DNA from 4 places in the Hydrogenophaga electricum genome. Region 3 is predicted to be linked to each of the others. Evidence: predicted binding sites of a transcription regulator. Region 3 holds the regulator's gene; each other region holds the start of a gene.
What was found. The regulator sigma-54, encoded in region 3, starts transcription at its own class of promoters, with help from an activator protein. The targets are predictions, from matches to a motif close to TGGCANGNAANCTGCTTT.
Positions count from the first base shown of each region.

Region 1: the regulator sigma-54 is predicted to act here: its motif matches at 1,971-1,988, upstream of QQK43_RS03465 (transglutaminase family protein).
Region 2: the regulator sigma-54 is predicted to act here: its motif matches at 6,156-6,173, upstream of nifH (nitrogenase iron protein).
Region 4: the regulator sigma-54 is predicted to act here: its motif matches at 3,127-3,144, upstream of QQK43_RS15000 (pilin).

Region 1 is NZ_BSPB01000003.1:174,320-181,847, forward strand. Features, by position in the region: gene QQK43_RS03460 (DNA internalization-related competence protein ComEC/Rec2) at 1-1,886, opposite strand, end outside; gene QQK43_RS03465 (transglutaminase family protein) at 2,062-5,568, shown strand; gene QQK43_RS03470 (circularly permuted type 2 ATP-grasp protein) at 5,671-7,528, shown strand, end outside.
Region 2 is NZ_BSPB01000020.1:2-7,529, reverse strand. Features, by position in the region: gene QQK43_RS12870 (ferritin-like domain-containing protein) at 24-503, opposite strand; gene QQK43_RS12865 (hypothetical protein) at 584-940, opposite strand; gene QQK43_RS12860 (hypothetical protein) at 954-1,442, opposite strand; gene QQK43_RS12855 (hypothetical protein) at 1,468-1,785, opposite strand; gene QQK43_RS12850 (hypothetical protein) at 1,767-1,898, opposite strand; gene nifK (nitrogenase molybdenum-iron protein subunit beta) at 2,018-3,577, opposite strand; gene nifD (nitrogenase molybdenum-iron protein alpha chain) at 3,605-5,062, opposite strand; gene nifH (nitrogenase iron protein) at 5,142-6,026, opposite strand; gene QQK43_RS12830 (hypothetical protein) at 6,452-7,060, shown strand; partial or broken gene QQK43_RS12825 (NAD(+)--dinitrogen-reductase ADP-D-ribosyltransferase) at 7,078-7,528, shown strand, end outside.
Region 3 is NZ_BSPB01000021.1:22,134-29,661, forward strand. Features, by position in the region: gene norR (nitric oxide reductase transcriptional regulator NorR) at 1-964, opposite strand, end outside; gene ytfE (iron-sulfur cluster repair protein YtfE) at 1,112-1,792, shown strand; gene QQK43_RS13320 (nitric-oxide reductase large subunit) at 1,808-4,162, shown strand; gene QQK43_RS13325 (RNA polymerase factor sigma-54) at 4,225-5,832, opposite strand; gene lptB (LPS export ABC transporter ATP-binding protein) at 5,917-6,666, opposite strand; gene lptA (lipopolysaccharide transport periplasmic protein LptA) at 6,690-7,322, opposite strand; gene QQK43_RS13340 (thiol:disulfide interchange protein DsbA/DsbL) at 7,443-7,528, opposite strand, start outside.
Region 4 is NZ_BSPB01000027.1:466-7,993, reverse strand. Features, by position in the region: gene QQK43_RS15010 (CHASE2 domain-containing protein) at 1-1,905, shown strand, start outside; gene QQK43_RS15005 (3',5'-cyclic-nucleotide phosphodiesterase) at 1,972-2,775, shown strand; gene QQK43_RS15000 (pilin) at 3,187-3,639, shown strand; gene QQK43_RS14995 (sulfatase-like hydrolase/transferase) at 3,724-5,226, shown strand; gene QQK43_RS14990 (zinc-binding metallopeptidase family protein) at 5,260-6,354, opposite strand; gene moaC (cyclic pyranopterin monophosphate synthase MoaC) at 6,382-6,915, opposite strand; partial or broken gene QQK43_RS14980 (M48 family metallopeptidase) at 6,959-7,528, shown strand, end outside.

The DNA.
Region 1 (7,528 bases), on a different contig from region 3:
AGCCACTGCGCCGCCGGCCAGGCCCGGGCCAGCGAGGCCGCCCCGCCGGCGTGATCGCTGTCGCCGTGGCTGACCACCACCCGTTCGGGCTGCTCGCCCAGCGCGCGGAGCGTGGGCAGGATGACCAGGTCGCCGGCATCGCTGCCCGGCGAATAACGCGGCCCGGTGTCGTAGAGCAGGCTGTGCGAGGCCGTGCGCACCAGCACCGCGCCGCCCTGGCCCACGTCCAGCGCCAGCAGTTCGAATCCGCCCGGCGCCGGGCGGGCCGGCGCCCAGGTCAGCGCCGGCCACAGCAGCAGGCAACCCGCCAGGCGCAACCAGGGCGGCCAGCGCAACACCAGCAGCACGCCACCGGCCACAGCCGCCAGCGCCAGGGGCCAGGGCACCATGGGCCGGTACACCACCGCCCAGGACCAACCCGCCAGCCACTGCAGCCAGAGGTCGAGGATCTGCACACCCCAGGCCGCCAGCGACCACAGGGGCGGCAGCCCCACACCGAGCAGCGCCAGGGGCGTGACCAGCAGGGTCACCCACGGAATCGCGACCAGGTTGGCCAGCAGGCCCGCGACCGAGAACTGCCCGAAAAGCAGCAGCGTCAGCGGGGCGAGCGCCACCGTCATGACGGCCTGCTCGCGCACCAGCGTCCCCACCCGCCGGGCAGCCGCGCGCCAGCCCCCGGTGTTCGCATCGTTCGGCCCGGCGCGGCGCCCGCCGGCCGGGTCGGTGGCAAAAAGCACGGCCACCGCCACGAAGCTCAGCCAGAAACCCGGCTGCATCAGCGCCATCGGGTCCATCAGCAGGACCAGCACCATCACCGTCAGCCAGGTCACCGGCCAGGGCCATTGCCGCCCCAGCAGGCGCAGGCCGACCACGATCGCCAGCATCAGCACCGTGCGCTGGGCCGGCACGCCCCAGCCTGAGAACACCGCATACCCCCAGGCCAGCGCCAAGCCGCCGAGGCCACTGGCCACCGGCGCCGACACCGCCAGCAACACCTGGGGACGCCAGCGCGCCAGGCGGCGCCAGAGTGCCCCGATCAACAGCGTCGCCAGCCAGGCAAACACCGTCACGTGCAGGCCCGAAATGCTCATGAGGTGGGCGACACCCGTGGCCCGGAACAGGGCCCAGTCATTGCGGTCGATGGCGCTCTGCTCACCCACCACCAGGGCCGCCAGCACCCCCGCGCGGCGCGGGTCGGGCACGGCGTCTGCGATGCGCCCGGCCACCGCCTGCCGGGCCACAGCCACCGGGTGCCACGCGCCGCCAGGCAAGGGCTGCGGCGCTTCGACCCGGGCGCCGGTGCGCACGTACCCCGTGGCCCCGATGCCGCGTTCCCACAACCAGCGCTCGCGGTCGAACCCATGGGGGTTGGCCGCCCCGTGCGGGCTGCGCAGCCGCACCGTCAGGCGCCAGCGGTCGCCGACGCGCAGATCGGGCGCCGGCACCGGCTCCGTCGGGTACCAGGTCAGCAGCAGGCGCTCGGGCAGCACCAATGCGCGGGCATCCCCGGCAGGCGTGGCCGACTCGACCAGCAGCACGAAGCGCGGCCCGCGCTCACCGCGCTGTGGCAGCCCTTCGATCTGCCCCGTGACCCGAATATCCTGTCCCTGCAGGGACGGATCGAGCCGCTGCGCTTCCTGCGCCAGCGCCCGCCACCCGGTCCAGCCGAACGCGAGCGCCGCGGCGGCGATCATGCTCACCACGATCAGCACCTGGCGGCGATACCGGCGCACCGGCACACGCGCCCAGCCGCGCAACGCGGCCAGCCCCAACACGCCACCCAGCGCCGCCGCGGCCCAGATTCCGACCGGGTTCAGCGACGCCTGCTGAAGCTGGACCCAGACACCCAGCACCCCCGCCAGCGCGGCCAGGGGCCAGACGGCCATCCACCGCAAGGCCGGCCCCTAGTGCAGGGTCGGCCATCTCGACCGGCAGGTAACACGCCCGGCTGTCACGCCGGCATGCGATGATGGCGCGGGACTTGCTAGGGTGCGTAAGCACCGTGGCAGCCTCCGGAAATTCTGCGGTGTCATCGTTGTTCTCCCTGTTGAAAGCCCGAGCATGGCCATCCACGTTGCCCTGAGCCACATCACCCATTATCGGTACGACCGCCTGGTCAAACTCGGCCCGCAGGTCGTGCGTCTGCGCCCCGCCCCCCACAGCCGCACCAAGGTGCTGTCGTACTCGCAGAAGATCGAGCCCGGTAACCACTTCATCAACTGGCAGCAGGACCCCTTCGCCAACTACCAGGCCCGCCTGGTCTTCCCCGAACCCACCACCGAATTCAAGGTCACCATCGACCTCGTGGTCGAAATGGCGGTCTACAACCCGTTCGATTTCTTCCTCGAACCGCGCGCCGAAACCTTCCCGTTCACCTACGACGAGGCGCAGAAGCAGGAACTGGCACCCTACCTTGCGGCCGCGCCGCTCACGCCGCTGCTCAAGCGGTACCTGGACGAAACCGACCGCAACGAGCAGCGCACGATCGACTTCCTGGTGGCGATCAACCAGCGCCTGCAGCGCGACATCGCCTACACCATCCGCATGGAGCCGGGCGTGCAAACGCCCGAAGAGACCCTCACGCTCAAGAGCGGCTCCTGCCGCGATTCCGGCTGGCTGCTGGTGCAACTGCTGCGCCACCTGGGCCTGGCCGCGCGCTTCGTCTCGGGCTACCTGATCCAGCTCGCCCCCGACGTCAAGGCCATCGACGGCCCCAGCGGCCCCGAAGTCGATTTCACCGACCTGCACGCCTGGTGCGAAGTCTTCCTGCCCGGTGCCGGCTGGATCGGCCTCGATCCCACCTCCGGCCTGCTCGCCGGCGAAGGCCACATCCCGCTGGCCTGCACGCCGACGCCCTCCAGCGCCGCGCCGGTGGAAGGCGCGATGGACAAGTGCGAGGTCGAGTTCGAGCACCACATGGGCGTGACGCGTGTTTACGAATCGCCACGCGTGACCAAGCCCTACACCGAAGACCAGTGGGCCGACGTGCTCAAGCTCGGCGCGCAGGTCGACGCCGATCTGATGCAGCACGACGTGCGCCTGACCCAGGGCGGCGAACCCACCTACGTGGCCACCAGCGACCGCGACGCGGCCGAATGGAACACCGACGCACTCGGCCCGACCAAACGCGGCTACGCCACCGAACTGCTGGGCCGCCTGCGCGAGCGCTATGGCGACGGCGGCTTCGTGCACATGGGCCAGGGCAAGTGGTACCCGGGCGAACAGTTGCCGCGCTGGGCGCTGTCGGTGTTCTGGCGCGCCGACGGTGAGCCGTGCTGGTTCAACCCGGCGCTGCTGGCCGACGAGCGCGACGACGCCCACTACACCGACGACGACGCCCGCCGCTTCACGCAGGCACTGGCACGCCGGCTGGGGCTGTCGACCCAGTACATCACCCCGGGCTACGAGGACACCTGGTACTACCTCTGGCGCGAGCGCCGCCTGCCGGTCAACGTCGACCCGTTCAACAGCAAGCTCGACGACGAGCTGGAGCGTGTGCGCCTGCGCCGCGTCTTCGACCAGGGCCTGGAAGCCGTGGTCGGCTACGTGCTGCCGCTGCAGGCATCGGGCCACGGCACCCTCTCCAGCAACGGCAAGAGCCAGTTCCACCGCGTCGCCGGCACCGTCTGGTCGACCGGGCCCTGGTTCTTCCGCGACGAGCGCATGTACCTGATCCCGGGCGACTCGCCCATGGGCTACCGCCTGCCGCTGGACTCGCTGCCCTGGGTCTCCAAGGGCGATTACCCCTATCACATCGAGCAGGACCCGCATTCCGCACGCGACCCGCTGCCTTCGGGCACGGCCCTGCGCCACCAGGTGCACCCGCACACCGTGGGCGGTGGTTTTGCCGAGGGTGGCACCGTTTCGCTGCAGGGCACCGACTGGTTCGAGGACGGCGAAGCCGCCGCCCTGGGCCTGCGCCCCGGCCAGCCCCTGCCGGGCGCAGCGCCGGCCCAGGCCCTGTCGGCCCGCTTCCCGCAGCGCGGCGAATCGGCCGCCTGGCTCACCCGCACCGCGCTGTGCGTGGAAGCCCGCGACCCGCAGCGCGCCAACGGCCCCAAGGCCGAAACGCACAGCGGCGGCAAGAGCCAGCATCTGTACGTGTTCATGCCCCCGCTGCCCCGCCTGGAGGACTACCTCGACCTGCTGGCCGCCATCGAAGCGACCGCCGAACGGCTGGACATGAAGGTGGTGCTCGAAGGCTACCCGCCGCCGCGCGATCCGCGTCTGAAGATGCTGCAGGTCACCCCCGACCCGGGCGTGATCGAGGTCAACATCCACCCCAGCAGCAGTTTCGACGAACTGGTCGAACGCACCGAATTCCTCTACGACGCGGCCTACCAGACGCGCCTGTGCGCCGAGAAATTCATGACCGACGGCCGCCACACCGGCACCGGCGGCGGCAACCACTTCGTGCTCGGTGGCGCCACCCCGGCCGACTCGCCCTTCCTGCGCAAACCCGAACTGCTGGGCTCGCTGATCGCGTACTGGCACAACCACCCCTCGCTGTCGTACCTGTTCTCGGGCCTGTTCATCGGCCCGACCAGCCAGGCCCCGCGCGTCGACGAGGCGCGCAACGACCAGCTCTACGAGCTGGAAATCGCGCTCAACCAGATCGAAAAGAACCGCGCCGTCTACGGCCAGGACATGCCGCCCTGGCTGGTCGACCGCACGCTGCGCAACATCCTGGTCGACGTCACCGGCAACACGCACCGCAGCGAGTTCTGCATCGACAAGCTGTTCTCGCCCGACTCGTCCACCGGGCGCCTGGGCCTGCTGGAACTGCGCGCCTTTGAAATGCCACCGCACGCCCGCATGAGCATCGCGCAGCAACTGCTGCTGCGCGCCCTCGTCGCGCGCTTCTGGCAGCAGCCCTGGACCGGCCGCCTGGCCCGCTGGGGCACCGAGCTGCACGACCGTTTCCTGCTGCCAACCTTCGTGCGCATGGACTTCGAAGACGTGCTCGCCGAGCTGGCCGACTTCGGCTACCAGTTCGACCGGGCGTGGTTCGAACCGCATTTCGAGTTCCGCTTCCCGCTGGTGGGCCAGGTGGCCGCCCGTGGCATCGAACTCACGCTGCGCAACGCGCTGGAACCCTGGCACGTGATGGGCGAAGAAGGCGCCGTCGGCGGCACCGTGCGCTACGTGGACTCGTCGCTGGAACGGCTCGAAGTCAAGGTCTCGGGCTACAACGACAGCCGCTACGTGATCACCTGCAACGGCCGCGCCCTGCCGCTGCAGCCGACCGGCACCGCCGGTGAAATGGTGGCGGGTGTGCGCTACAAGGCCTGGAACCCGCCCAGCGCGCTGCACCCGAGCATCGGCGTGCACGCCCCGCTGACCTTCGACATCGTCGACAACTGGATGCAGAAATCGCTCGGCGGCTGCCAGTACCACGTCACGCACCCGGGCGGACGCAACTACGACACCTTCCCGGTGAACGCCTACGAGGCCGAAAGCCGCCGCCTGGCACGCTTCTTCCAGATGGGCCACACCCCGGGCAAGTTGTCGGCCACCGATCCACAATCCAGCCGTGAATTCCCGTTCACGCTGGACCTGCGAACCTGAGGCGCACGCGCCGCCGGACCGTGAAGGATGCAACAGGGCCCACCCCCACCGAACACCCCTACCCCGCCGCCCACCCGGGTTCCGCGGGCATACTCCGGTGCCGTGAGCCCTGAAGCGCCCCATTCCCTTTTTGAAGACACCAGCCCCGCCCACCCCGGTGAATGGGCGCTGTCCCTCGCCCTGGCCGCCAGCCCCGGGCATCTCGACGAGATGCGCGATCCGGCTGGCGCCCTGGTGCCCGACTGGGACGACTTTTTCGGCCATGTCGGGACCGACGGCCTGGCGGACCTGAACCGCCGCGCCGACAACCTGCAGCGCCAGATCCGCGACAACGGCGTCACCTACAACGTCTACGCCGACGCCAGCGGCCTGCAACGGCCCTGGGCGCTGGACCTGTTCCCCATGCTCGTGAGCACCGAGGAATGGGCCCGGATCGAAGCCGGCGTGCAACAGCGCGCCCGCCTGCTCAACGCGGTGATGGCCGACCTGTATGGCCCGCAGACCCTGCTGCGCCAGGGCTTGCTGCCTTCGGCCCTGGTGCACGGCCACCCCGGTTACCTGCGCGCCATGCAGGGCCTGCAACCGGCCGGCGGCACCTGGCTGCACATCGTCGCGCTCGACCTCGCGCACGGCCCCGACGGCCAGTGGTGGGTGGTGGGGCAGCGCACCCAGGCGCCTTCGGGCCTGGGTTACCTGCTGGAAAACCGCATCGCGATCTCGCGCCAGTTCCCCAAGGCCTTCGCCGGCCTGAAGGTGCAGCGGCTGGCGGCCAGCTACCGCGCGCTGATGGACGGCATCAAGGCCCAGGCGCCGGAAGGCGAACACGCCCGCATTGCCCTGCTGACGCCGGGGCCGTACAACGAAACCTACTTCGAGCACGCCTACCTGGCCCGCTACCTGGGCCTGACCCTGGTCGAAGGCAACGACCTCACGGTGCGCGACCAGCGCCTGTACCTCAAGACCCTCAAAGGCCTGGAACCGGTGCACGCGCTGATCAAACGCGTCGACGACGAATGGCTCGACCCGCTGGAGCTGCGCCCCGATTCAAGCCTGGGCGTGCCGGGCCTGCTGCAGGTGCTGCGGGCTGGCAATCTGTTGCTGGCCAACGCCCCCGGCTCGGCCCCGCTGGAGTCGAGCGCAATGCTGGGTTTCCTGCCGGCCATCGGCCGGCACCTGCTGGGCGAAGAACTCAGCCTGCCCTCGCTGCCCACCTGGTGGTGCGGCGAAGACGCCGCGCTGCGCGAAGTGCTGCCCCTGCTCAAGGGCAGCGTGATCCGCCCGACCTATCCCCGCTCCGGCCTGGAAACCGTCATGGGCCAGAGCCTCGGTGCCCGCGAACTCGATGAGTGGTCGGGCCGCATGGCGCGCCACCCCGACGACTACACCGTGCAGGACTGGCTGCCGCTGTCCCAGACCCCGACCTGGACGGGTGAACACCTCATCCCCCGTTCGGCCATGCTGCGCGTGTTCGCCCTGGCCGACGGCAGTGGCGCCTGGCGCGTGCTGCCCGGCGGCCTGGTCCGGCTGGCCCCGCGTGGCCAGCTCATGGCCTCCATGCAGCGTGGGGGCAGCAGCGCCGACTGCTGGGTACGCACCGATGGCGAGGTCGACAAGACCAGCCTGCTGCAGTCGGCGCCCAGCACCCTGGCGCTGGCCCACCAGAAACGGCCCGTCACCAGCCGCGCGGCAGAAAACCTGTTCTGGCTCGGCCGCTACACCGAACGTGCGGAAAACGGCATCCGGCTTGCCCGCATCGTGCTGGACCACCTGGGAGGCGAAGAACCCAGTTCGCGCCCGCTGCTGGCCTGGCTGTCGGAGCTGGCGCGCGAACACGCGCTGGTGCTGGCCGACGTGCCTTCCGCCGAACACTCGACACGCGTGTTCGCGCGCTCGCTCATGGCCGGTCTGGCGCCCGCGCCCGACTCTCCCCTGCATGCGCGCAGCTTCAGCGTCGGCTACA
Region 2 (7,528 bases), on a different contig from region 3:
GTTCAGCGCTTTGGCGCTTGTTGCTAAACATCCGTGGGCAGAGGTTGGCCCGCCTGGTGCAGGGCAATCCAGCGCTGGAGTTCGGCCACGTGCCCCGCCTCTTCGTCGGCGAACTCCTGGGCCAGCGCCCGCAGCTCGAGGTCGACGGTCTGCTGCATGACATCGCTGTAGTAATCCAGCCCACTCTGTTCGGCGGCCAGTGCCACCTGCAGCGCCTGCTCGCGCCCCAGCATCGGGTCGGCCGCCCAGATCGCTGCGGCCTCGGGGCTCTCGATGTCGGGCCAGGTGTAGTCCTCGGGACGCAGCGGCGGCAGTTCGCGGTAACCGGCACGCTCGCGCGCGTCGGCCAGGTGCAGCAAGGAATAGTTCGCCAGTTGCCGGAACAGGCGTCCCACCTCGCGGTTGCCCTGGGTGGTCATGGCATCGGCCAATTGGCCGAAGCGCAGCGCCGCCTCCTGTTCGATGCGGATGGCGTGCGCCAGAAAGGCTTCAACGGATTCCATGAGGTTCCTCGTGGAGAAGAAAAAATGCCAACCCCGCGGGCCCGCATCGGCCCGCCGACACGGTCCACGGCGGGGCACCTTCAGACATGCAGGCCGAACCAGCCCGGCTCGCGCCGCCGCAGGTCGGCCACCAGCGCCAGCGTGGCGGGCACCAGGGCACGCACGCCGTACCAGACGGCTTCCTGCCGGGTGGGGTCGTCGCTTTCCAGCAGCCGCTGCAAACGCCCCCAGCCCTGCCAGTCGATGCGGTCCAGGCGCAACACCAGCGGCGGCGCCAGGTGCGCCAGGGTCTGCGCCATCACCAGCAGGTGGGCTTCAACCGCGTTGAGCGTGGCCGTGCTGTCGAACAGTTCGTGCTCGGCCTGCATCGGCTGCAGCAGCGTCTCGATGGCCTGGCCGCTGTGGATCAGGATGTCGCTTTGCAGGCGGTGAAGCATGGGCGCCGTCCCGTCACAGGTTGTCGGCCAGCACGTCCAGCGCCAGCAGTTGCTGGTGCAGCGCATGCCGGGCGCGCCAGTGCGCGGGGGCACACAGCCAGGGGTCGGCCCCTTCAAACGCGCCCACCGCTTCGGTGTCCGTCCCGTAGAGGCGGTGCGTGCCCGGCCGGGCCTGCAGCGCCGCTTCGAACGCGGAGCGCACGCTGACCGGTTCCTCGCTGAGCACGCCCCGGCCCAGCAGGTGGTCGGCGCGGTACAGCGGGTGTTCCCAGCCGTAGCGCGCACCCAGTGCGCACAGGGCCGGACAGGCGGCCTGCGCGGCGGCGTCCACCGTGTCGTGCCCCTGATCGGCCAGCAGCTCGGCCACCGTCGCGACATCGTGGATTTCCCACGCGGCCAGCGGGTCGGTGGCGGCCACCTTGCGCGCAAAGTCGGCGTCGTCGTAGGCGAACCAGGCCGTGGCGTGGTCTTGCGCCGGCCCGATGGACACGACATGGATCACGGCGCCCGCTCCAGACCGCGCCCGTTCATTCCACCCCCTCGGCAGCTACCTTGTCCCACAGCGCCTGGCGCAGGCGCTGGGCGATGCCCGCCGGGCTGGCGTCGAAGGCCGCTTGCGCGGCCATCAGCGCCGCCCGCGCCACCGACGCCTCGGCAGAGGTCAGCGGCAGGCGGCCCGCCATGTGCGTGGCGTCCGGCACCGCCGCCAGGATCGCCTGCCGGTTGGGGTGCTCGGTCACCGGCACCAGCCGGTCGGCCTCGGGCGCACCGGCCAGACAGATCCAGCCGCCGGTCACCTCGACCGCGCGACCGTCCCGCGTGTGTTTCACCAGGGTGGTGTCCATGTGTCGAACTCCCAGTTGATCTCATCACGCCCGTTGCACATCCAGCGCCACAGCCGCACGTACCAAGGCATGGCTGTCGAGATCGGATCCTCTGCTTCGTGAGCGACGTCCATGACCATCTCCAGGCAACAAGGCATTGACAAGGCAAGGATGCGGGGGAACCGGATCCGCCGGGCCACACGCATCGCCCCCTGGGGGGGTGACGCGCGCAGCGCGGCGCGGGGGGACACATTCAACGAATGATGTCGTACGAGTAGTCGGTCTTGCCCGTGACGATGGTGTTCGCGTCCAGGGTTTCGAAGAACTCGTCGAGCAGGTTGACCAGCAGGCGCATGCCGCCTTCGTAGCCCCAGGTCGGGAAGCGGTGGTAGTGGTGGCGGTCGAAGATCGGGAACACCAGGCGCACCAGCGGCGTGCCGGTATCGCGCTCCAGGTACTTGCCGTAGGTGTTGCCGATCAGGAAGTCCACCGGTTCCGTGAACAGCAGCGACCGCAGGTGCCACAGGTCGCGCTTGGGGTAAACCTTGCAGCCGGCACCGTAGGGCGAGCTGTCGAACACCGCCTGCACCTTGGCAGCCCAGGCGTCGTTGCCATTGGTGGCCAGCACGTGGGCCGGCTCGGCGCCCAGCTCCAGCAGGAACTGCGTGTAGCCCAGCATCTGGTCCGGATCGCCGTACAGGGCGTAGCGCTTGCCGTGCAGGTGGGCCTGGCTGTCGGCCATGGCGTCCACCAGCAGACCGCGCTCGCGCTCCAGTTCGGCCGGCACCGGCTTGCCGGTCAGGCGGCTGATGGCCATCACGAACGCATCGGTGCCGGCCACGCCCACCGGGGCATTGAGCGCCACCACTTCCTGGCCTTTTTCAACCAGGTACTTGCTGGTCTTCTCGCAGCAGTATTCCTGGAACACGATGGTCGCCTTGGCGTGCAGGCCAGCGATCACCTCTTCCTTGGTCGTGCCGCCTTCGTACATGCGGAACTCACCGTCGGTGGGCGTGCTCCACGAGCCCGACGGGTCGCACAGCACGTTCACCTTGACGCCGAACAGGTCGAAGATGCGGCGGATTTCCTTCATGTTGCCGACGACAAAACCATCGAAGCCGGCGATGAAGTTGATGCTGTCGTCGGGCACGCGGGTCAGCGCCTCGGTGGTGCCGGCCTTGCCGTCCCAGAAATGCTGCAGCACGCCCACCAGCGCGTTGTCGTAGCCGGTGATGTGGCTGCCGACGAAAGCCGGGGTGTGGGCGAACGGCACGTCGAACTCGGCGGGGACCGAGCCCTTTTCCTTGGACGTCTTGATGAAGGCGTTCAGGTCGTCACCGATCACCTCGGCCATGCAGGTGGTGCTGACCGCGATCATGTCGGGCTTGTACAGGTTGTAGGCGTTGGCCAGGCCGTCGACCATGTTGTTCAAGCCGCCGAACACGGCTGCGTCTTCCGTCATGGACGAGGACACGCAGGACGTCGGCTCCTTGAAGTGGCGCGAGAAGTGCGAGCGGTAGTAGGCCACGCAACCCTGCGAACCGTGCACGAAGCTCAGGGTCTTGTGGAAGCCGTTGGCGACGTAGACGGCGCCCAGCGGCTGGCAGGCCTTGGCCGGGTTGACGGTCAGCGCTTCGCGGGCGAAGTTCTTGGCCTTGTAGTCCTCGGTCTTGGTCCATTCGATGACCTGACCGACCTTTTCGTCGCTGTGGTTGTATTCGAACTGCTCCTTCTTGTTCTTGAACAGTTCCTGGTACTCGGGCTCACGGAACAGCAGTTCGTGGTCGAGGATCTTGTCGGCGGATTGGGGCATGACGCTCTCCTTGAAAACGGTGGGGTGTCAGTTCTTCCAGGGCGCCTTGGTCAGGCTCCAGATCGGCGAGCTGATCGCCATGTCCATGTCACGGGCGAAGATGGCGAAGCCGTCGTAGCCGTGGTAGGGGCCGCTGTAGTCCCAGCTGTGCATCTGGCGGAAGGGCACGCCCATCTTCTGGAACACGTACTTTTCCTTGATGCCCGAGCCGATCAGGTCGGGCTTGACCTTGTCGACGAAGTGCTCGAACTCGTAGCCGGTCACGTCGTCGTAGATCAGCGTCGAGTCCTTGATGTAGTGCGTGGTGCGCTGGTAGTCGTCGTTGTGACCGAACTCGTAGCCGGTGCCGACCACTTCCATGCCCAGGTCTTCGTAGGCGCCGATCACGTGGCGCGGACGAAGGCCGCCCACGTACAGCATCACCTTCTTGCCTTGCAGGCGGGGCTTGTACTTGTCGATGACGGCCTGCATCAGCGGCTTGTACTTGGCGATCACGGCTTCGGTCTTGGCCTTGATGGCGTCGTCGAAATGGCTGGCGATTTCGCGCAGGCTCTTCTCGATCTGGGTCGGGCCGAAGAAGTTGTACTCGCACCAGGGAATGCCGTACTTCTCTTCCATGTGCCGGCTGATGTAGTTCATCGAGCGGTAGCAGTGCAGCACGTTGAGCTTGGCCTTGGGCGTGTTCTCCAGCTCGGCGATGGTGCCGTCGCCGGACCATTGCGCGATCACGCGCAGGCCCATTTCTTCGAGCAGGATGCGGCTGGACCAGGCGTCGCCGCCGATGTTGTAGTCGCCGATGATGGCCACGTCGTACGGGGTGGAAACGAAGTCGGGGCGCTTGTTCGGGTCGGTCTTGTCGAACACCCAGTCGCGGATCGCGTCGTTGGCCAGGTGGTGGCCCAGCGACTGGCTGACGCCGCGGAAGCCTTCGCAGCGCACGGGCACGATGGTCTTGCCTTCGTACTCCTTGCTCTTCTTCTTCGACACCGCTTCGATGTCGTCGCCGATCAGGCCGATCGGGCACTCCGACTGGATCGAGATGCCCTTGTTCAGCGGGAACAGTTCCTGGATCTCGTCGATGATCTTGTCCAGCTTCTTGTCGCCGCCGAAGACGATGTCTTTTTCCTGGAAGTCGGAGGTGAACTGCATCGTCACGAAGGAGTCCACCCCGGTCTGGCCGATGTAGTAATTGCGGCGCGCCGCCCAGCTGTACTGGCCGCAGCCCACCGGGCCGTGCGAGATGTGCACCATGTCCTTGATCGGGCCCCAGACCACGCCCTTGGAGCCGGCGTAGGCGCAGCCGCGGATGGTCATCACGCCGGGCAGCGACTTGATGTTGGACTTCACGCCGCAATCGGGCTTGCCCTCTTCGTAGAGGTTCAGGTGCTTGGCTCGGCGCTTGGCCATCTTCTCGGGATAGGCCTTGAGCACTTCTTCGATCAGGGCCTTGTTGGCGGCCTTGCGCTCTTCAACGGTGGCGGTCATGGGTCACTCCATTGGATGGTGGGGTCTGGGGCCGCGCCGCACCGGCCTGTGGGTTCGGCGGGCGCGGCGCTCGGAAAACTCAGGCAGCGGCCAGTTCGGCGGCGGTCTTGCCGACCTGCGACTCGTCGATGGTCTTCATGATCCCGTGCTCCATCAGCAGGTCTTCCAGCTGGTCCATGGTGATGGGGGTGGGGATGGTGCCGTTGCCGGCGTTGCCGTGGACCTTCTGGGCCAGGGTGCGGTACTCCTGGGCCTGCTTGGATTCCGGCGCGTACTCCAGAACGGTCATGCGGCGCAGTTCGGCGTGCTGCACGATGTTGTCGCGCGGCACGAAGTGGATCAGGCGGCTGCCCAGCATGCCGGCCAGGGAATCGGCCAGTTCGTATTCCTTGTCGGTCTGGCGCTCGTTGCAGACCAGGCCGCCCAGACGCACGCCACCGCTGTTGGCGTACTTCAGGATGCCCTTGGAGATGTTGTTGGCGGCGTACATGGCCATCATCTCGCCGGACATCACGATGTAGATTTCCTGCGCCTTGTTTTCGCGGATGGGCATGGCGAAGCCGCCGCACACCACGTCACCCAGCACGTCGTAGGACACGTAGTCCACGCCTTCGTAGGCGCCGTTTTCTTCCAGGAAATTGATCGAGGTGATCACGCCGCGGCCGGCGCAGCCCACGCCCGGTTCCGGGCCACCGGATTCCACGCAACGGATGTCGCGGTAGCCGATCTTCATCACGTCTTCCAGCTCCAGATCCTCTACCGAACCGGCTTCAGCGGCCAGCGAGAGGATGGTGTCCTGCGCCTTGGCGTGCAGGATCAGGCGGGTCGAGTCGGCTTTGGGGTCGCAGCCGACGATGAGGATCTTCTGGCCCATTTCGGCGAGGGCGGCCAGGGTGTTTTGCGAGGTGGTGGATTTGCCGATGCCACCTTTGCCGTAGAAGGCGATTTGACGAAGCTTAGCCATGTCAGTACTCCAAGAAAGGAAGGGTTGAAACCAAGGTTGCGAAACTCCGCGACCAGGTCAGCCTGACGTGCCTATAGGTCTTCTTATCGGATCACGCATCGGCCGGACTTGTGTCCGCGCAGCCCGTCCATCGCAGCTTCCGTGCCATGCTTTTCGCCCACGTCCGCGGCCCTTCTTCACAGGGCCATTCCTGCCGATTTCCCAGTGAAATCAAGGCTCTCCGCACTGCAGGGCCAGCCACACGCGGGCTTTGTTCCGAATCCGACAAAGCCCGCGCCCTGCGTCGCAAACGGCACGGGGCCGGCGCCGTTTGTGTCGGGTTTGCAGCCCCTGCGGGCGCAGCGGGCGGGTGGTACGTTCATTGCAGACAGGCGCTTCCAGGACACCGGCCATCCGGCCGCCCTCAACCCCGCTCAGGAACCGCCATGACCGACTCGACCGTGCTCAATGAGATCGATGAAACCGCTTTCGCCCGCCTCGAAGCCGAAGGCCGTCTGCTCAACCCCGTGCTCAAGGCCCCGACCCACGTGGCCGGCCGCTTCGGCTTCCGGGGCGAACTCGCGCTGCGCTTTGCCGCCAAGCTCGCCGACGAGGCCCGCCCGCCCGAACTCACCTGCGACCAGGTGATGGCCATCGCCACGCGCGGCGACGACAAGCTCCCGTTCTTCTGCGGCTGGCTGCTGTCCTTCGAATCGCTCAAGGACGTGGCCGAAGCCCTGGGCGACACGCTCAGCGCCGGCGGCAAATACTTCCTCTACTGCGACAACATCGACCTGAGCAAGAAGTACCAGGTGCCCTACAAGGGCGCGATGTTCTACGTGCTGCCCATCCTGGAAAACACGGTCTACAACGAGATGCTGGAACTGCTCTACCTGGAAAAGGCCGAGCTCAAGAAGAAGGACACTGCCGGCAAGCTCGACGCCGTTGCCAACGCCGCGCTGAAGTTCGACGTCACCTTCGACACCATCACCTACGAAGAGGGCCTGCAGCTCATGGGCCCAGTGCGCAACCCGAACGAGAACCGCCCCGTCTGAGTGACCCGCCGGTGGTCATGGACGCGGAACAGGCCCAGCCCCACCGCTGGTACACCACCAACCTGGTGGGCGTGCCGGCGCCGGTGCTGGCCAGCGCCGCGTTCAACGCGCACCCCGTGGCCCTGGCCATCGCCGGGGTGCGCGAAACCCACCCCGGCCTGTTCCAGCTGATGGAGCGTTCACCCGACCTGCCCGCCGCCGCCGAGGTTTTCGTGCACTACCTGGACATCGCCTTCGGCCTGCGTGCCCCGGCCCCCGCCGAGGCCGCCACGCTCGGCGCGGCCGAACGCCGCCGCTGGCGCAGCAGCTGGCGCCGGCTGCTGCAGGGCTGGGGCATCGACACCGGCAGCCAGGCCGGCGCCGTGCTCAAGGGCTGGGTCGAAAGCCGCTTCGGCCTGGTGCCCACCCACCACCGCGTGCCGCTGGCGCGCTTCCCGTCGCCGAGCTGGATCGCCTACCTCGAAGACA
Region 3 (7,528 bases):
CGCGCACGTCGACGCGCCGTGGCCGGTCGGCACCCAGGCGCTGAATCTCGCCGTTCTGCAGGGTGCGCAGCAGCTTGGCCTGCACCGCCAGCGGCAGCTCACCGACCTCGTCCAGGAACAGCGTGCCGCCTTCGGCGGCCTCGAAGCGGCCGGGACGATCACTCACCGCACCGGAAAACGCGCCCTTGACGTGCCCGAACAGCTCGCTCTCGGCCAGCGATTCGGGCAGCGCCGCGCAGTTGACATGCACCAGCGAGCGACCGTGGCGGCGCGACAAGCGGTGCAGGCGGTGCGCGAACAGCTCCTTGCCCACCCCGGTTTCGCCCAGCAGCAGCACCGGCAGTTCGGAGTCGGCCACCACCGCCAGTTCGTGCAGCAACCGCGCGATGGCCTCGCTCTGGCCGAGGATGTCACCCTCCTCGCCGACCGGGCGCTCGGCCGTGTCGACGCCGCCCAGTCGCAGTGCGCGCGCCTGGGCCTCCAGCCGCGACATGCGCACCGCCGCCTCGACCAGCGGGCGCAGCGCCTGCAGATCCGCCTGGGCGCGGGCATCGAAGGTGCCCACCCGCAGGGCGTCCAGCGTCAGCGCGCCCCAGGACTCACCCTCAACCGCCACCGGCACGCCCATGCAGTCGTGCACGGGCAGCGGCTCGCCCGCGTGTTCGTCGATCAGGCCGTCGTAGGGATCGGGCAGCGTGCTGTCGTGATGGAAGCAGGTCACGCCCGAGCGGGCCAGGATGGCCGACAGGCGTGGATGCGCCTGCAACTCGAAACGCCTGCCCAACGCGTCGCGCACCAGCCCGTCGACCGCGACCGGGCGCAGATGTTCGGCCTCGCGCTGCAGCAAGGCCACGGCACCACAGCCGAAGTGCTCACGCAGGCTGCTCACCAAGCGCTGCAGGCGCACCGCCGGCGGCAACTCGGCAGCCAGGTCGGTCAGCAGCAGCGACAAGACGGCATCCACGGTTATTTATACCTTTAAAGGGTTGAATCAACCCCAATCAGATGCGGTGATTATGACCATTCATGGCCCCAGCATATTGAATTTGCACGTTTTTTTCCAGGCACACCATTCGCACTGTCCTGAGCATCCCAAGACCTGGAGAACCTCATGGATGCCTTCATCGACCAACCCCTGGGCCAACTGGCCCGCCGCATCGCCGGCGCTACGCGCGTGTTCGACGCCCATGGCCTGGACTTCTGCTGCGGCGGCCGCCACACACTGCGCGAGGCCGCCACCTCGCGCGGGCTCGACCCGCAGCCGATTGCCCAGGCGCTGCAAGCCGTCGCCGCCTTGGGCACGCCCACCGGCGAGCGCGACTGGAACAGCGCCACCCCGACCGAACTGGTCGACCACCTCCTGACCCGCTTCCACGCCGTGCACCGCGAACAGTTGCCCGAGCTGGTGCGGCTGGCGCGCAAAGTGGAGCAGGTTCACGGCGACCGCCCGGACTGCCCCACCGGCCTGGCCGACCACCTCAGCTCCATGCAGCAGGCGCTGGAAAGCCACATGCAGAAGGAAGAGCAGGTGCTGTTCCCGATGTTCGCGCGCGGCCAGGGCACGCTGGCGCGCATGCCCATCGGCGTGATGCGGCGGGAACACGACCACCACGGCGAGTCTTTGCAGCATCTGATGGCGCTGACGCAGGACATCACGCCCCCACGCGGCGCCTGCACCACCTGGCGCGCTCTCTACCTGGGCCTGGCCACCTTCCGCGCCGACCTGATGGTCCACATCCACCTCGAAAACAACGTGCTGTTCGAGCGCTTCGCGCCCGCACTCGCGCACTGAAACCGGAGCACCGACATGGGTCCGTACAAGAAACACTGGTTCGCGCTGATCGGCGTGCTCATCGCGATGTTCTCGCTGCTCGGCTACTTCGGCGCCGACGTCTACCGCTCGGCCCCGCCGATCCCGGCCCAGGTGGCCAGCACCGACGGCCAGGTGCTGTTCGGCCGCGACGACATCCTCGACGGCCAGACGGCGTGGCAGTCGGTGGGCGGCATGCAGTTGGGCTCCATCTGGGGTCACGGCGCCTACCAGGCGCCGGACTGGACGGCCGACTGGCTGCACCGCGAGCTGACGGCCTGGCTGGACCTGGCCGCGCAGGCAGCGCACGGTCAGTCTTTCGCGCAACTCGATACCACCGCCCAGGGCGCCCTGCAAGCACAACTGCGCGCCGAGTACCGCGGCAACGGTGTCGACGCCGCGCAGCGCCTGGTGGTCAGTCCCCGGCGCGCGCAGGCGATGGCCGCCACCGCGGCCTACTACGAGCGCCTGTTCGCCGCCGATCCGGCGCTGCGTGGCACGCGCCAAAGCTACGCCATGAAAGAAGACACCCTGCCCAGCGCCGAGCGGCGCCAGGACCTGACACACTTTTTCTTCTGGACCGCCTGGGCCGCGGCCACCGAACGCCCCGGCTCGGCGGTCACCTACACCAACAACTGGCCGCACGAGCCGCTGATCGGCAACGCCCCCAGCGCCGAGAACGTGGTCTGGTCGGTCGCCAGCGTGGTGATCCTGCTGGCCGGCATCGGTTTCCTGGTGTGGGGCTGGTCCTTCCTGCGCGCGTACGAGGCGCCGCTGCCCACAGCGCCGACACACGACCCCCTGACGCTGAGCGCGCTCACCCCGTCGCAGCGGGCTCTGGGCAAGTACCTTTTCCTGGTGGTGGCCCTGTTCGTGTTTCAGGTCTTCATTGGCGGGTTCACCGCGCACTACACGGTCGAAGGCCAGCACTTCTACGGCATCGACGTGTCGCAGTGGTTTCCCTACGCGCTCACCCGCACCTGGCACATCCAGAGCGCCCTGTTCTGGATCGCCACCGGCTTCCTCGCCGTGGGCCTGTTCCTGGCGCCCGTCATCAACGGCGGCAAGGACCCGAAGTTCCAGAAGCTCGGGGTGGATGTGCTGTTCTGGGCGCTGGTGTTCGTGTGCGTCGGCTCCTTCATCGGTAACTACCTGGCCATCGCGCAGAAGTTGCCACCAGCCTGGAGCTTCTGGCTCGGCCACCAGGGCTACGAATACGTCGACCTCGGGCGCCTGTGGCAGATTCTCAAGTGGGTCGGTATCCTGCTGTGGCTGGTGCTGATGCTGCGCGGCGTGCTGCCGGCGCTGCTGTCAGGAGAGCGCCGGGCCGCCCCAAGCTCTTCTGCTCCCCTTGGGGGACGGGCCGGGCGAAGCCTGGACCTGGGGGCCAACAGTTCTGATGGCGAAGACAAGAACCTGCTCGCCCTGCTGACCGCTTCGGTCGGGGCCATCGGTCTGTTCTATGGCGCCGGCCTGTTCTACGGCGAGCGCACCAGCCTCACGGTGATGGAGTACTGGCGCTGGTGGGTGGTGCACCTGTGGGTCGAAGGTTTCTTCGAGGTCTTCGCCACCGTGGCGCTGGCCTTCGTCTTCAGCAGCATGGGCCTGGTCTCGCGCCCCATGGCCACCACCGCCAGCCTGGCTTCGGCCTCGCTGTTCCTGCTGGGCGGCATTCCGGGCACCTTCCACCACCTGTACTTCGCGGGCACCACCACGCCGGTGATGGCGGTGGGGGCGGCCTTCAGCGCGCTGGAAGTGGTGCCGCTGATCGTGCTGGGCCACGAAGCCTGGGACAACTGGCGCCTGAAGACCCGTGCGCCCTGGATGGACAACCTGCGCTGGCCCCTGATGTGCTTCGTGGCCGTGGCCTTCTGGAACATGCTGGGCGCGGGCGTCTTCGGCTTCATGATCAACCCGCCCATCTCGCTGTACTACGTGCAGGGTCTGAACACCACACCGGTGCATGCACACGCCGCCCTGTTCGGGGTGTACGGCTTCCTGGCACTGGGCTTCACACTGCTGGTGCTGCGTTACCTTCGCCCGCAGTTCGTTTTCAGCCCCGTCCTGATGCCAACCGCGTTCTGGGGCCTCAACGTCGGCCTGGTGCTGATGATCGCCACCAGCCTGCTGCCCATCGGCATCCTGCAGTTCCACGCCAGTGTCAGCGAGGGCCTGTGGTACGCCCGCAGCGAAGCCTTCCTGCAGCAGCCGCTGCTGCAGACGCTGCGCTGGGTGCGCACCTTCGGTGACGTGGTGTTCATCGTTGGCGCCGTGGCCATGGCCTGGCAGGTGGTGTGGGGCCTGGCCAGCCGCGGCGCACCCGCCACCACGCTGCGCACGCGCACTGCCTGAGCACGCACCGAGCGCCCTGCCTGCCAAAACGCCGCCCTTTGGGCGGCGTTTTTTCGGGTCTGTCAGAGCGCCTTGCGCAGATTGGCCGGGGCGATGCGCAGCGCCTCGCGGTACTTGGCCACGGTGCGGCGCGCGCACTCGATGCCCTGCTCCTTGAGCATGTCCGAGAGCTGGTTGTCCGACAGCGGTTTTTTGGTGTCTTCGGCCGAGATGAACTGTTTGATGAGCGCGCGCACCGCGGTGCTCGACGCGTTGCCGCCGGTTTCCGTGCCCAGCGAAGAACCGAAGAAGTACTTCAGCTCGTAGGTGCCGAACGGCGTGGACATGTACTTGGCCGTCGTCACGCGGCTGATGGTCGACTCGTGCAGGCCCAGTTCGTCGGCGATCTCGCGCAGCACCAGCGGGCGCATGGCCAGTTCGCCGTGCATGAAGAAATTGCGCTGGCGCTCGACGATGGCGCTGGACACGCGCAGGATGGTGTCGAAGCGTTGCTGGATGTTCTTGATGAACCAGCGCGCTTCCTGCAGGCGCTGCTGCATCGCCGCGTGGCCGCCTTCGCTGTCGCGCCCTCCGCGCTGGCCCCGCAGCGCGTTGGCGTACACATCGTGCACGCGCAGGCGGGGCATGACGTCGGGATTGAGCACCACCTTGAAGCCGCGCCCGGCACGCAGCACGATCACGTCGGGCACGACGATGTTGCGCTCCACGTCGACAAAGCGCCGCCCCGGCTTGGGTTCAAGCCCGGCAATCAGGCCCAGGGCGGCGCGCACCGTCTCGTCGTCCGCCCCCGTGAGCGCACACAGGCGCTTGATGTCACGCTTGGCCACCAGCTCCAGCGGTTGCTGGCAGATCGCCAGCGCGATGCGGGCTGCCGGGGTGTTGCGCAGTTCCTGGATCTGCAGCCGCAGGCATTCGGCCAGATCGCGCGCCCCCACACCAGCGGGCTCCATCGCCTGCAGCCAGCCCAGCGCGATGCGCAGTTGCTCTTCGGCCTCCTCGGCCTCTTCAAGCGACGGCAAACCGGTGTCGGGATGGGCCAGGCGCCACCACGCGCGGGCCAGATCACCCAGATCGCCATCCAGATAGCCGTCATCGTTCAGCGATTCGATGAGGAAGAACAGCGCGGCCGCGTCGTCGTCCCCGATGCGCAGCATGCGCGCCTGTTCGTGCAGGTGGTCCTGCAGGCTGATCAGGCTGCGCGCCAGCTCGGCCGCGCTGGCGGTTTCGTCGTCGTCCGACGCGCCGTTGCGCGGCGGCGCGTCACCGCCCCATTCGCTGTCATCGGGCGCGATTTCGACCGTGCCGTCGCCTTCCCAGCTTTCTTCCACGGGGGCCGAGCCGTCGAGCCGGCCTTCCAGGTCGTCGGCCGGGGCGCTTTCATCCGAGGCGGACAGGCGCTCGCCCGCCGAAGCGGCGGCGCCATCATCCGCACCGCTCCCCGACTCGCTGAGCTGTTCGCCCGCGCTGACCGGTGCGTCGGTGGCCGACAGGCCAAACTCCTCGCGCTCGGCGCTTTCTTCCGTGCGCTCCAGGAAAGGGTTCTCGTCGAGCATCTGCTCGACTTCCTGCGCCATTTCGAGCGTGGACAGCTGCAGCAACCGGATCGACTGCTGCAGTTGCGGCGTCAGGGCCAGGTGCTGCGAAACCCGCAGGGAGAGCGACTGTTTCATGCCGCCGCCCGCTCCGCATCACGCCATGCCGGGCGCATGCCCGTCGGAAGCTGTCCGCCAGGTCCGGTCATCCGCATGCTGGCCTCACATCCGGAAGTGTTCGCCGAGATACACCCGACGCACGTCGGCGTTCTCGACGATCTCGGCCGTGGTCCCGCTGGCCAGCACCTGGCCATCGCTGATGATGTAGGCGTGGTCGCAGATGCCCAAGGTTTCGCGCACGTTGTGGTCGGTGATCAGGACACCGATGCCCTTGTCCTTGAGGAAAGCGATGATCTGCTGGATTTCGAGCACGGCGATCGGGTCGATACCGGCAAAGGGTTCGTCCAGCAGGATGAAGCGCGGCCGGGTGGCCAGCGCACGCGCGATTTCCACGCGGCGACGCTCCCCACCCGAGAGCGCCGGTGCGGGCGAATCGCGCAAGTGGTCGACCCGCAATTCCTTGAGCAGTTCGTCGAGACGGTCGTTGATATCGACCGCCGACAGCGGCTCGCCGTTCACATCGTGCTGCAGCTCCAGCACCGCGCGCACGTTCTGCGCCACCGTGAGCTTGCGAAAAATCGAGGCTTCCTGCGGCAAATAGCCCAGGCCCAGGCGGGCCCGCCGGTGGATGGGCAGGCGCTCGATGCGCATGCCGTCGAGTTCGATTTCGCCACCGTCGGCCCGCAGCAGGCCCACGATCATGTAGAACGATGTGGTCTTGCCCGCGCCATTGGGGCCCAGCAGACCGACCACCTCGCCCTTGTCGACCGAGAGCGAGACGTTCTTGACCACCTTGCGGCTGCCATAGGCCTTGCGCAAGCCGCGTGCTTCCAGCCGGCTGCGGACCGCCATCGGCGCCGGGGCCTCCGCCGCCGTCACTGCTTCTGCTCGGGAAGGGTGTTGGTGGACCGCAGTTGGGCGGGCGCTGTGGCGGGTGCCGGCTTCGCCTGCTCGTCCGGGATCGGGGTCAGCATGGCCCGCACACGGCCGGAAGGATTGGACGCGGTGGCGGCAGCGCCGCCCTTGACGGTGTAGACCTCGGTGGCGCTGCTGTAGGTAATCTGGGTGCCCGAGCTCTCGTCGTTGAGCTGGGTGCCCCGGTAACGGCGCATCACCGCCTTGCCGGTGAACACCACGGTTTCGGAGGCGCTTTCGTATTCGATGCGCTCGCCCTCACCCTCGATCCATTCGTCCACGCCTTCGCGTTTCTGCCGGAAGAAAGCCAAGGCATTCGGTCCCCCGACGAGCAGACCGAACTGGTTGCCCTGCGGGTCCTGGCGCACCTCCATGCGCGCACCGCGCATGATGATCGTGCCCTTGGTGGCCACCACCTTGCCGGTGAACACGCTCAGTTGCTTAGCATCTTCATAGCGCAGGCTGTCGGCCTCGATGTTCAACGGCTTGTCCTTGTCGGCCAACTCCGCATGCACGGCGCCCACGGGCAACGCGCAGGCCAAGGCCAGCAACAGGGAGCGGATCGGGAAGCGGGGGTTTTGAAGCACGGGCATGGCAGGTGAGGGCACGAAACTTGCATTCATTGTAGCCTTCACCGGCCGGCGTTCGGCGCGCATGGCCGAACAAATTGCGGGGCCTTTGACCGGCCCCGCCACCAGGTGACCCAAACCCGGTCAGCCCTTGCGCAGATCGGCGATCAGTGCGTCGGCCACCTGCAGGGTCTTGGGACCTTGACCCGGGACGTAGAAACGTCCTCCAA
Region 4 (7,528 bases), on a different contig from region 3:
CAACGTCTGGCGGAGGGGCCGCTGGCGCAGCAACCCGGCTTCGCCCAGCAGGTGGAAGCACTGCGCAGCGAACTGGATCGCGATGCCCGTCTGGCAGCGGCCCTGCGCGACCGGCCCGCCGTGCTGGGCTACTACTTCACCAGCGATCGTGGTGGGCGCACCAGCGGTGTCCTGCCGACCCCGGTGATGGATGCTGCGGCGTTGCAGGGGCGCAGGGCCCTGTTCACCCAGTGGGATGGTTACGGCGCCAACATCGCGCCGCTGACGGCCGCGGCAGGGAGCGCGGGGTTTTTCAACGCGATCACCGATGCCGATGGGGTGGTGCGCTCCATGCCTTTGCTGGCCGACTACCAGGGGCGCTACTACGAGTCGCTGGCGCTGGCCATGTTCCGGCAGTTGCTTCAGTGGCCAGCGGTGATGCCGGGCTTCCCGCCCGAGCGCTTTCTTTCGTCCGACTACCTGGCGCTCAAGAGCGTGCGCCTGGTCAAGAACGGTCGGCATCTGGACATCCCGGTCGACCAGCGGGTGGCGGCCTTGGTGCCTTTTCGAGGGAGCGGAGGCCCCGAAGGGGGCTCGTACCGCTATGTGTCGGCCACGGACCTGCTCAATGGGCGCCTGGCCCCAGGCGAGTTGCGCGGGCGCATCGTGTTGCTGGGGACCACCGCCCCCGGTCTCATGGACTTGCGCGTGACGCCCGTGGGCGAGGCCTACCCCGGCGTCGAAACGCATGCCAACCTGCTCAGCGCGCTGCTGGACGGGGACCTCAAGGTCCGGCCCGACTACGCCACCGGCTTCGAGTTGGTGCAACTGCTGCTGGTGGGCGTGCTGCTGGCGGTGGTGTTGCCCCTGCTGTCGGCCGCGAGGGCGGCGTGGCTCAGTGTCTCGGTGCTGCTGGTGCTGGTCGCGCTGAATACGCTGTTCTACACCGCCAGCGGACTGGTGCTGCCCCTGGCGACCACGCTGGTGATGGCCGCCTTCGCCGTGGCGCTGAACATGAGCTACGGCTACCTCATCGAAACCCGCGCCAAGCGGGAACTGGCCCAACTGTTCGGTACCTACGTGCCCCCCGAACTGGTCGACGAGATGGTCAAGGACCCTGACAGCTACAGCATGGCTGCCAGCACGCGCGAAATGACGGTCATGTTCTGCGACATGCGGGGCTTTACCCAGATTGCCGAAGGCATGGACCCGCTGCGTCTGCAGGCGCTGCTCAATGGGGTCTTCAGCCGCCTGTCGCAGGTCATCCGGGCCCACCAGGGCACGATCGACAAATACATGGGCGATTGCGTCATGGCCTTCTGGGGGGCGCCGGTCGACATGCCCGACCATGCGCGGCGCGCCACCGAAGCCGCGCTGGACATGCTGCGCGCCATCGACGACATCAATGCCCGGCATGCCCAGGCTGGCCTGCCACTGATCGGCGTGGGGGTGGGGCTGAACACGGGCGCCATGTGCGTGGGCGACATGGGCTCGGACCTGCGCCGCAGCTACACCGTGATCGGCGATGCGGTCAATCTGGCCGCGCGGCTCGAAAGCCTGTCGCGCGAGTACGGGGTTGCCATCGTGGCCAGCGAAGCGACGCAGGCGCAGGTACAGGGCCTGTGCTGGCAACCCATCGACTTCGTTCGTGTCAAAGGCAAGGCCCTCGCGGTGAACATCTGGACCCCACTGTGCGTGGCTGACGCCGTCACCCCCGCGCTGCGGGAAGAACTTCGACTCTGGTCAGATTTTCAGCAGGCGTGGCGTGCGCGCGACTGGATCGCCTGTGAAACGGCCCTGGAACGCCTGCAGCGCTTGAACGAGAAAAAAGTCCTTTACCGGCTCTGGGCCGACCGGGTAGCCTCTGCACGGATCAGCCCTCCCGACACGGATTGGGATGGCATCACGACGTTCGTCACCAAGTAGGTGACAAACACACCGGAACGCCCGGCCATGTGGCCCGGGTGTGTGGGGGAATACACAGGTCGATTGATGAGGGTCAAAGTTCTCGGATGCTCGGGCGCCATTGCCCAAGGCTGCCGCACCACGTCATTTCTGCTCGACGACGACGTGCTCGTTGACGCCGGCACGGGCGTGGGGGATCTGGCCCTGGACGACATGCTGCGCATTCGCCATGTGCTGCTCACGCACTCGCACCTGGACCATGTGGCCAGCCTGCCGCTGATGCTCGATGCTGTGGCGTCGCGCCGCCTGGCCGCCGGACTGGGGCCGCTGCAGGTGCACGCCCTGCCCGCAACGATTGCGGCCCTGGAGGCGCACGTCTTCAACAACGTCATCTGGCCCAACTTCGCGGTCATTCCCAATGCACAGGCGCCGCTCATGCGCTTCGTGCCCATTCAGGTCGGGCAGACTTTCACCGTGGCTGGCAAAACCGTGGAGGCGCTGCCGGCCGTGCACACCGTGCCCGCTGTCGGCTACGCGGTGGCAGCGCCGCAAGGGCACTGGGTGTTCAGTGGCGACACCGAACGCAACCCCGCTTTCTGGGCGAGGGTGAACGACCTGCCGGTGGCCATGCTCGTGATCGAAACCGCCTTCAGCGACCGCGAGCGCGACCTGGCGCGACGCAGCCTGCACCTGGCCCCCAGCACGCTGGCCGCCGAACTCGACCAGATCGCCCGCCGCAACGCCTACCCAATCTACATCACCCACACCAAGCCGGCCGAAACCGGGCTGATCATGGAAGAAATCGCCCGCTTCGACGCCATGCCTGATGGTGACAGCGAAGCCCGGCACGACATCCGCTGGCTGGCGGCCGGCATGAGCTTTGAGCTTTGAGCTTTGAGCTTTGAGCTTTGAGCTTTGAGCTTTGAGCTTTGAGCTTTGAGTCGCGCAGAAGTGGGCTTGTGTGCCTGAGCCTTCCGCTTCTGGCTCCTGATTACCCCATCGCATCCAGCAGCACCCGACCGCGCCGTCGTTCCCGCGCAGGCGGGATCCCAGGGGCGAGGTCCTGTGCCCCTGGGGGCCTGGGCACGTATGCCCAATCCGAGGCCTCGGGAGTGACAAAACCGGTCTCCGCAAAGAGGGCTGACAAAAAATGTCACCCTGCTTGAGCCGGCTGAGCGTCACAAAGTGTCACCCTCGCGCGTGAAGCGTGAAAAAGACCGCAAAAACAGACTCACTTCGTGCTGGCACGGCATCTGCATCAGTCCTCCCGTCTACTTTCCAACCCTCTCCAAGGAGTTATCCATGAAGCGTTCCCTGCAACAGGGTTTCACCCTGATCGAACTGATGATCGTGGTGGCCATCATCGGTATTCTGGCTGCCGTGGCGCTGCCGGCCTATCAGGACTACACCAAGCGAGCGAAGGTGTCCGAAGTGATCTTGGCCGCCTCTGCTTGCCGTACGGCTGTTACAGAAACCGCTCAATCTACCGCGACCCTGCCTGGCGCTAACGGCTATGGCTGCGAGTCTTCTACGGCTGTTTCGCAGTATGTGGCTAGCGTGGCGACCTCCGCTGCTGGTGTGATCACTGTGACTGCCCAGGGGATTGCCACTGACGTCGATGGCCAAACCATTGTTTTGACTCCTTATGCCGGCGCTACTGGTACTACGGCTATTACTGCTGGCTCGGGTGTTGGTCAATGGGTTTGTAGCGGTACGATTCCTCAGAAGTATCGCCCTGCAACATGCCGCGGCTGATGAGCTGACCTTGCAAAAAAAAAGGCGCCTTATGGCGCCTTTTTTTTTGGAGGACGGCTGTTTCAAGTGGAGTTTAAATGAGGCGTGAAGGTGTTGTTTGAGTATGCATTGATCCATGCGGGTGTTTGTTCGGTGGTGTTCTTGGTCGCCTACTTTTTTGTGGGCTCTAGGTGGCTTTGGTATACAGCTGCAGGCCTGTTCGCGCTGAATATTATTTGGGTGGCTGCTTATTTTCTGATTAATTCCATTACTGGAAATGGCTTCAATGAAGCTGTTCTTTATTATATTCTCAACGCCTCGTGGAAGGATGTGATTCTGCTGACGGCGTATGATGAAGTTCTCTATGCTGTGCCGGTTATTGTGTTGGTGTTGGGTTTATTTTTTTATGGCGTGATCAGGGCTAGATTGCCAAAATTTTTGCCTGCTTCGGTTGGCATGCAACTATTTCTGGTTTTTGGGGGGGCAGCAATGGGGGGTATCATGTCCCCATTGACCGAGGAGGTGTCTCTGACGGCAACCTCTGCGGGTATGAATAAAATTGATCATATCGATCTTCCGAATTTTCTTGCTGCTAACAGTGTTCCGGAGAGGCTGAGCGGGTCAAAGAAAAATCTCATAGTCATTTATTCTGAATCTTTGGAGTGGGCATTTTTTGACGAGAGTCTCTTTCCTGGTTTGATGCCTAAATTGAATGCTTTGAGTGCACAAGGGGTTGTCTTTGAAGGTATTCAACAGGCCCCAATGTCAGAGTGGACTATTGCAGGAATGATTGCAACGCAATGTGGTGTTCCTCTCTCATCGCATCGGTTGAGGAATGAGTCAAATGATTTTGGTAAATTTGCCGGTGGCTATAACTGTTTGTCTGATTATTTGGGAAAGCAGGGTTTTTGGCGTGTCTATATGGGAGGGGCGAGCAGTGATTTTGCTGGCAAAGGGCGCTATTATGAAACGATGAATTTTGAGGAGATTTTTGGCCTTGAAAAATTGTCAAATCCTAATTCGCCTCTGTCAAAATGGGGGATTTATGATGACGAACTTTTGCCCTTGGTGCGACAGAAAATCGGAGCGCTTCGGGCATCGAGTCATCTTCCGTTTGCGTTGGTTACATTGACGCTGGATAGTCATCCCCCAGAAGGTTTTGCTTCACCTGCTTGTAAGCTTCGGGGTGTTCGTTACGGTCGAGGTGATGTCGAGCATTTGAATGCGCTGCGATGCACTGATGAGATTTTGGGCGATTTTCTGGAGCAAATAGTTCGTGACAACATTCATGATTCGACCATTGTGCTGCTGTCGGACCACCTGATGATGAATAGCCAGGCGCGCGAGGCACTGAGCCAGAATTCTGCGCCGCGCCGCAATAGAATGGTGATATGGGATAAGGCCTTGACCCCACGAACGGTGGGTCGGACGGCCAGTCAATTTGACGTAGCACCCACTATTCTCCAGGTGTTACTGGGTCGCTCATATCAGGTGGGTTTCGGGTCTTCCATTTTGGATTCCCAGCCTAATTTGTCCGAGCGCTATGGGAGTCGTGTTTTCGATGAGTCTGTGTACGCGTGGCGCACAGATTCTTGGAAAAAATGGTGAGAGAAGCTTACGCTCTTTTGAGAGCAAGTTTGGTTATTGGAGAGTGGTGGGTGTTTGTGGGAGAGGTACAGGATGGATGTTTCTCACCACCTCATGCACAAACCCCAATTTCTCCAATACCGGTGTCGACAGCGCAAACGGATAGGCGTCGTCCTGTCCCAGACTGCGGTTGAGGCTGTTGAGCACGAGTGAAGTGGCCATACCCTGGCTGAGCAACTCGGTGAAGGCCGTTGGTGACGTTTGTGCGTCTCCGGGTGCGTAGGGATCCTGGCACCGGGTGATGACCGCTTCGCCTGGGCCTTGCAGGCTGAACTGCATCTGGAAGTGGGCGGCGGTTTCCAGCAGGTCCATCAGGTGCAGGTAGTGGGCCCAGGTTTCGGCCCAGTCTTCCCATGGGTGCATGGTGGCGTAGCTGCTGACGTGGTGCGCGGGCCAGTCGGCGGGTGGGCCGGAGGTGTAGTGGCGTTGCAGGGCCTGGCCGTAGTCGGTGCGTTCGTAGCCGAACAATTGGCGAAACTGCTCCAGGGCGGGGGAATTGTTCGGGAAGAACAGGTCCCAATAAAAGTGGCCCACTTCGTGCCGCAGGTGGCCGAGCAGGGTGCGGTAGGGCTCGTGCAGGTGGGTGCGCCGGCGGGTGCGCTCGGTGTCGTCGGCTTCAGCGATGTTGAGGGTGATGAGGCCGTTGGCGTGGCCGGTCATCACGGGCTCTTCGCCGGGCACGTCTTCACGGAATTCGTAGACCGGGGTCGGTAGCGGAGCGTCGCTGGAGCGGGCGTTTTCCAGGCCGAGTTTGGCGAGGGTGTAGTACAGCCGCCGTTTGGCGTGTTCGATGGTGGCCCAGCGCTGGCGGTTGCCGGGGACTTCGAGGTTGGGGATGACGCGGGTCTGCCGGCACGAGACGCAGTAGCCGTCGGGATCGTCGGCCGCGACGAGGAAGTTGCAGGCCTGGTGGTCGGCGTGGTTGCGGCAGAAGCGCCAGGGGCCGTCGATGTCTCCCCCTTCTTCGGGACCCACAGCCCGCAGGCTGAGCACCTCAGGGTCGAAGCCCAGCGCGTGGCGGCAGGTCACGCAGACCAGATCGTTGAAGAACACCAGGCTGCCGCATTGGGTGCACTGGAAGGTTTTCATGGCAACGCCCTCCCGGGTGGCAGACGTTTATTCGGCCACAAAATGCCCGCTCTTGCCACCGTGTTTTTCCAGCAGCCGCACGTGTTGCAGCGTCATGCCCCGGTCGGCGGCCTTGCACATGTCGTAGATCGTCAGCAGGGCCACGCTGCAGGCGGTCAGGGCCTCCATTTCAACGCCGGTCGGGCCGGTGCACTCGGCCCGGGCCAGGCAGCGCACGGCCGGGGTGTCGGGTTCGAGCTCAAAGTCCACGGTCACGCGGGTGAGCGCGATCGGATGGCACAGCGGAATCAGGTCGCTGGTGCGCTTGGCACCCTGGATGCCGGCGATCCGGGCGATGCCCAGTACGTCGCCCTTGCGGGCATGGCCCTCGCGGATGAGCGCCAGTGTGGCGGGCTGCATGGTGATGCGGCCTTCGGCAATGGCCACCCGGTGCGTGGCCGCCTTGGCGGCAATGTCTACCATGTGGGCTTGGCCCTGGGCATCGAAATGCGTCAGGGGGCTGTGGGCAGGCTGGTCGGTCGGAGGAGTCGGGGTGTCGGGCATGTCAGGCAAACTTTGCATGGGATTTACAGAAACCCTGGGCGCTTGGCGGCATCATACGAAGATGCTTGTCCCTGCAGCCTCTTCCGTGCGCGCCGTGTCGCTGGCCGCTGCCCTGTGCGCCCTGGTGCTGACCGCTTCCCTGTCGCCATCGGCGCCCGCCCAGGCGCAAAGCACCCCACCAGGGCGGGCGGGCTCGTCGCTGCCTTCGCTGGGCGACGGCTCGGACATGGGGCTGAGCGAAGAACGCCGACTGGGCGACAGCATCGCGCGCAGCATCTACCGCGATCCGGACTATCTGGACGATGCGGTGCTGGTGGATTACCTCGATTCGCTGTGGCAGCCCTTGTTGGTGGCGGCGCGCAAGCGGGGTGAGCTGTCGCCCGAACTGGACGAGCGCCTGGCCTGGGAGCTGATGCTGTCCAACACCAAGCAGGTCAACGCCTTTGCCCTGCCAGGGGGGTATCTGGGGGTGGAGCTGGGCCTGGTGGCCGTGACCGACACCCCTGAAGAGCTGGCCAGTGTGCTGGCGCACGAGTTTTCGCACGTGGCGCAGCGGCACATTGCGCGCATGCTCAGCCGCCAGTCACAGCAGGCGCCCTGGATCCTGGGCGCCATGATTCTGGGCGCGCTG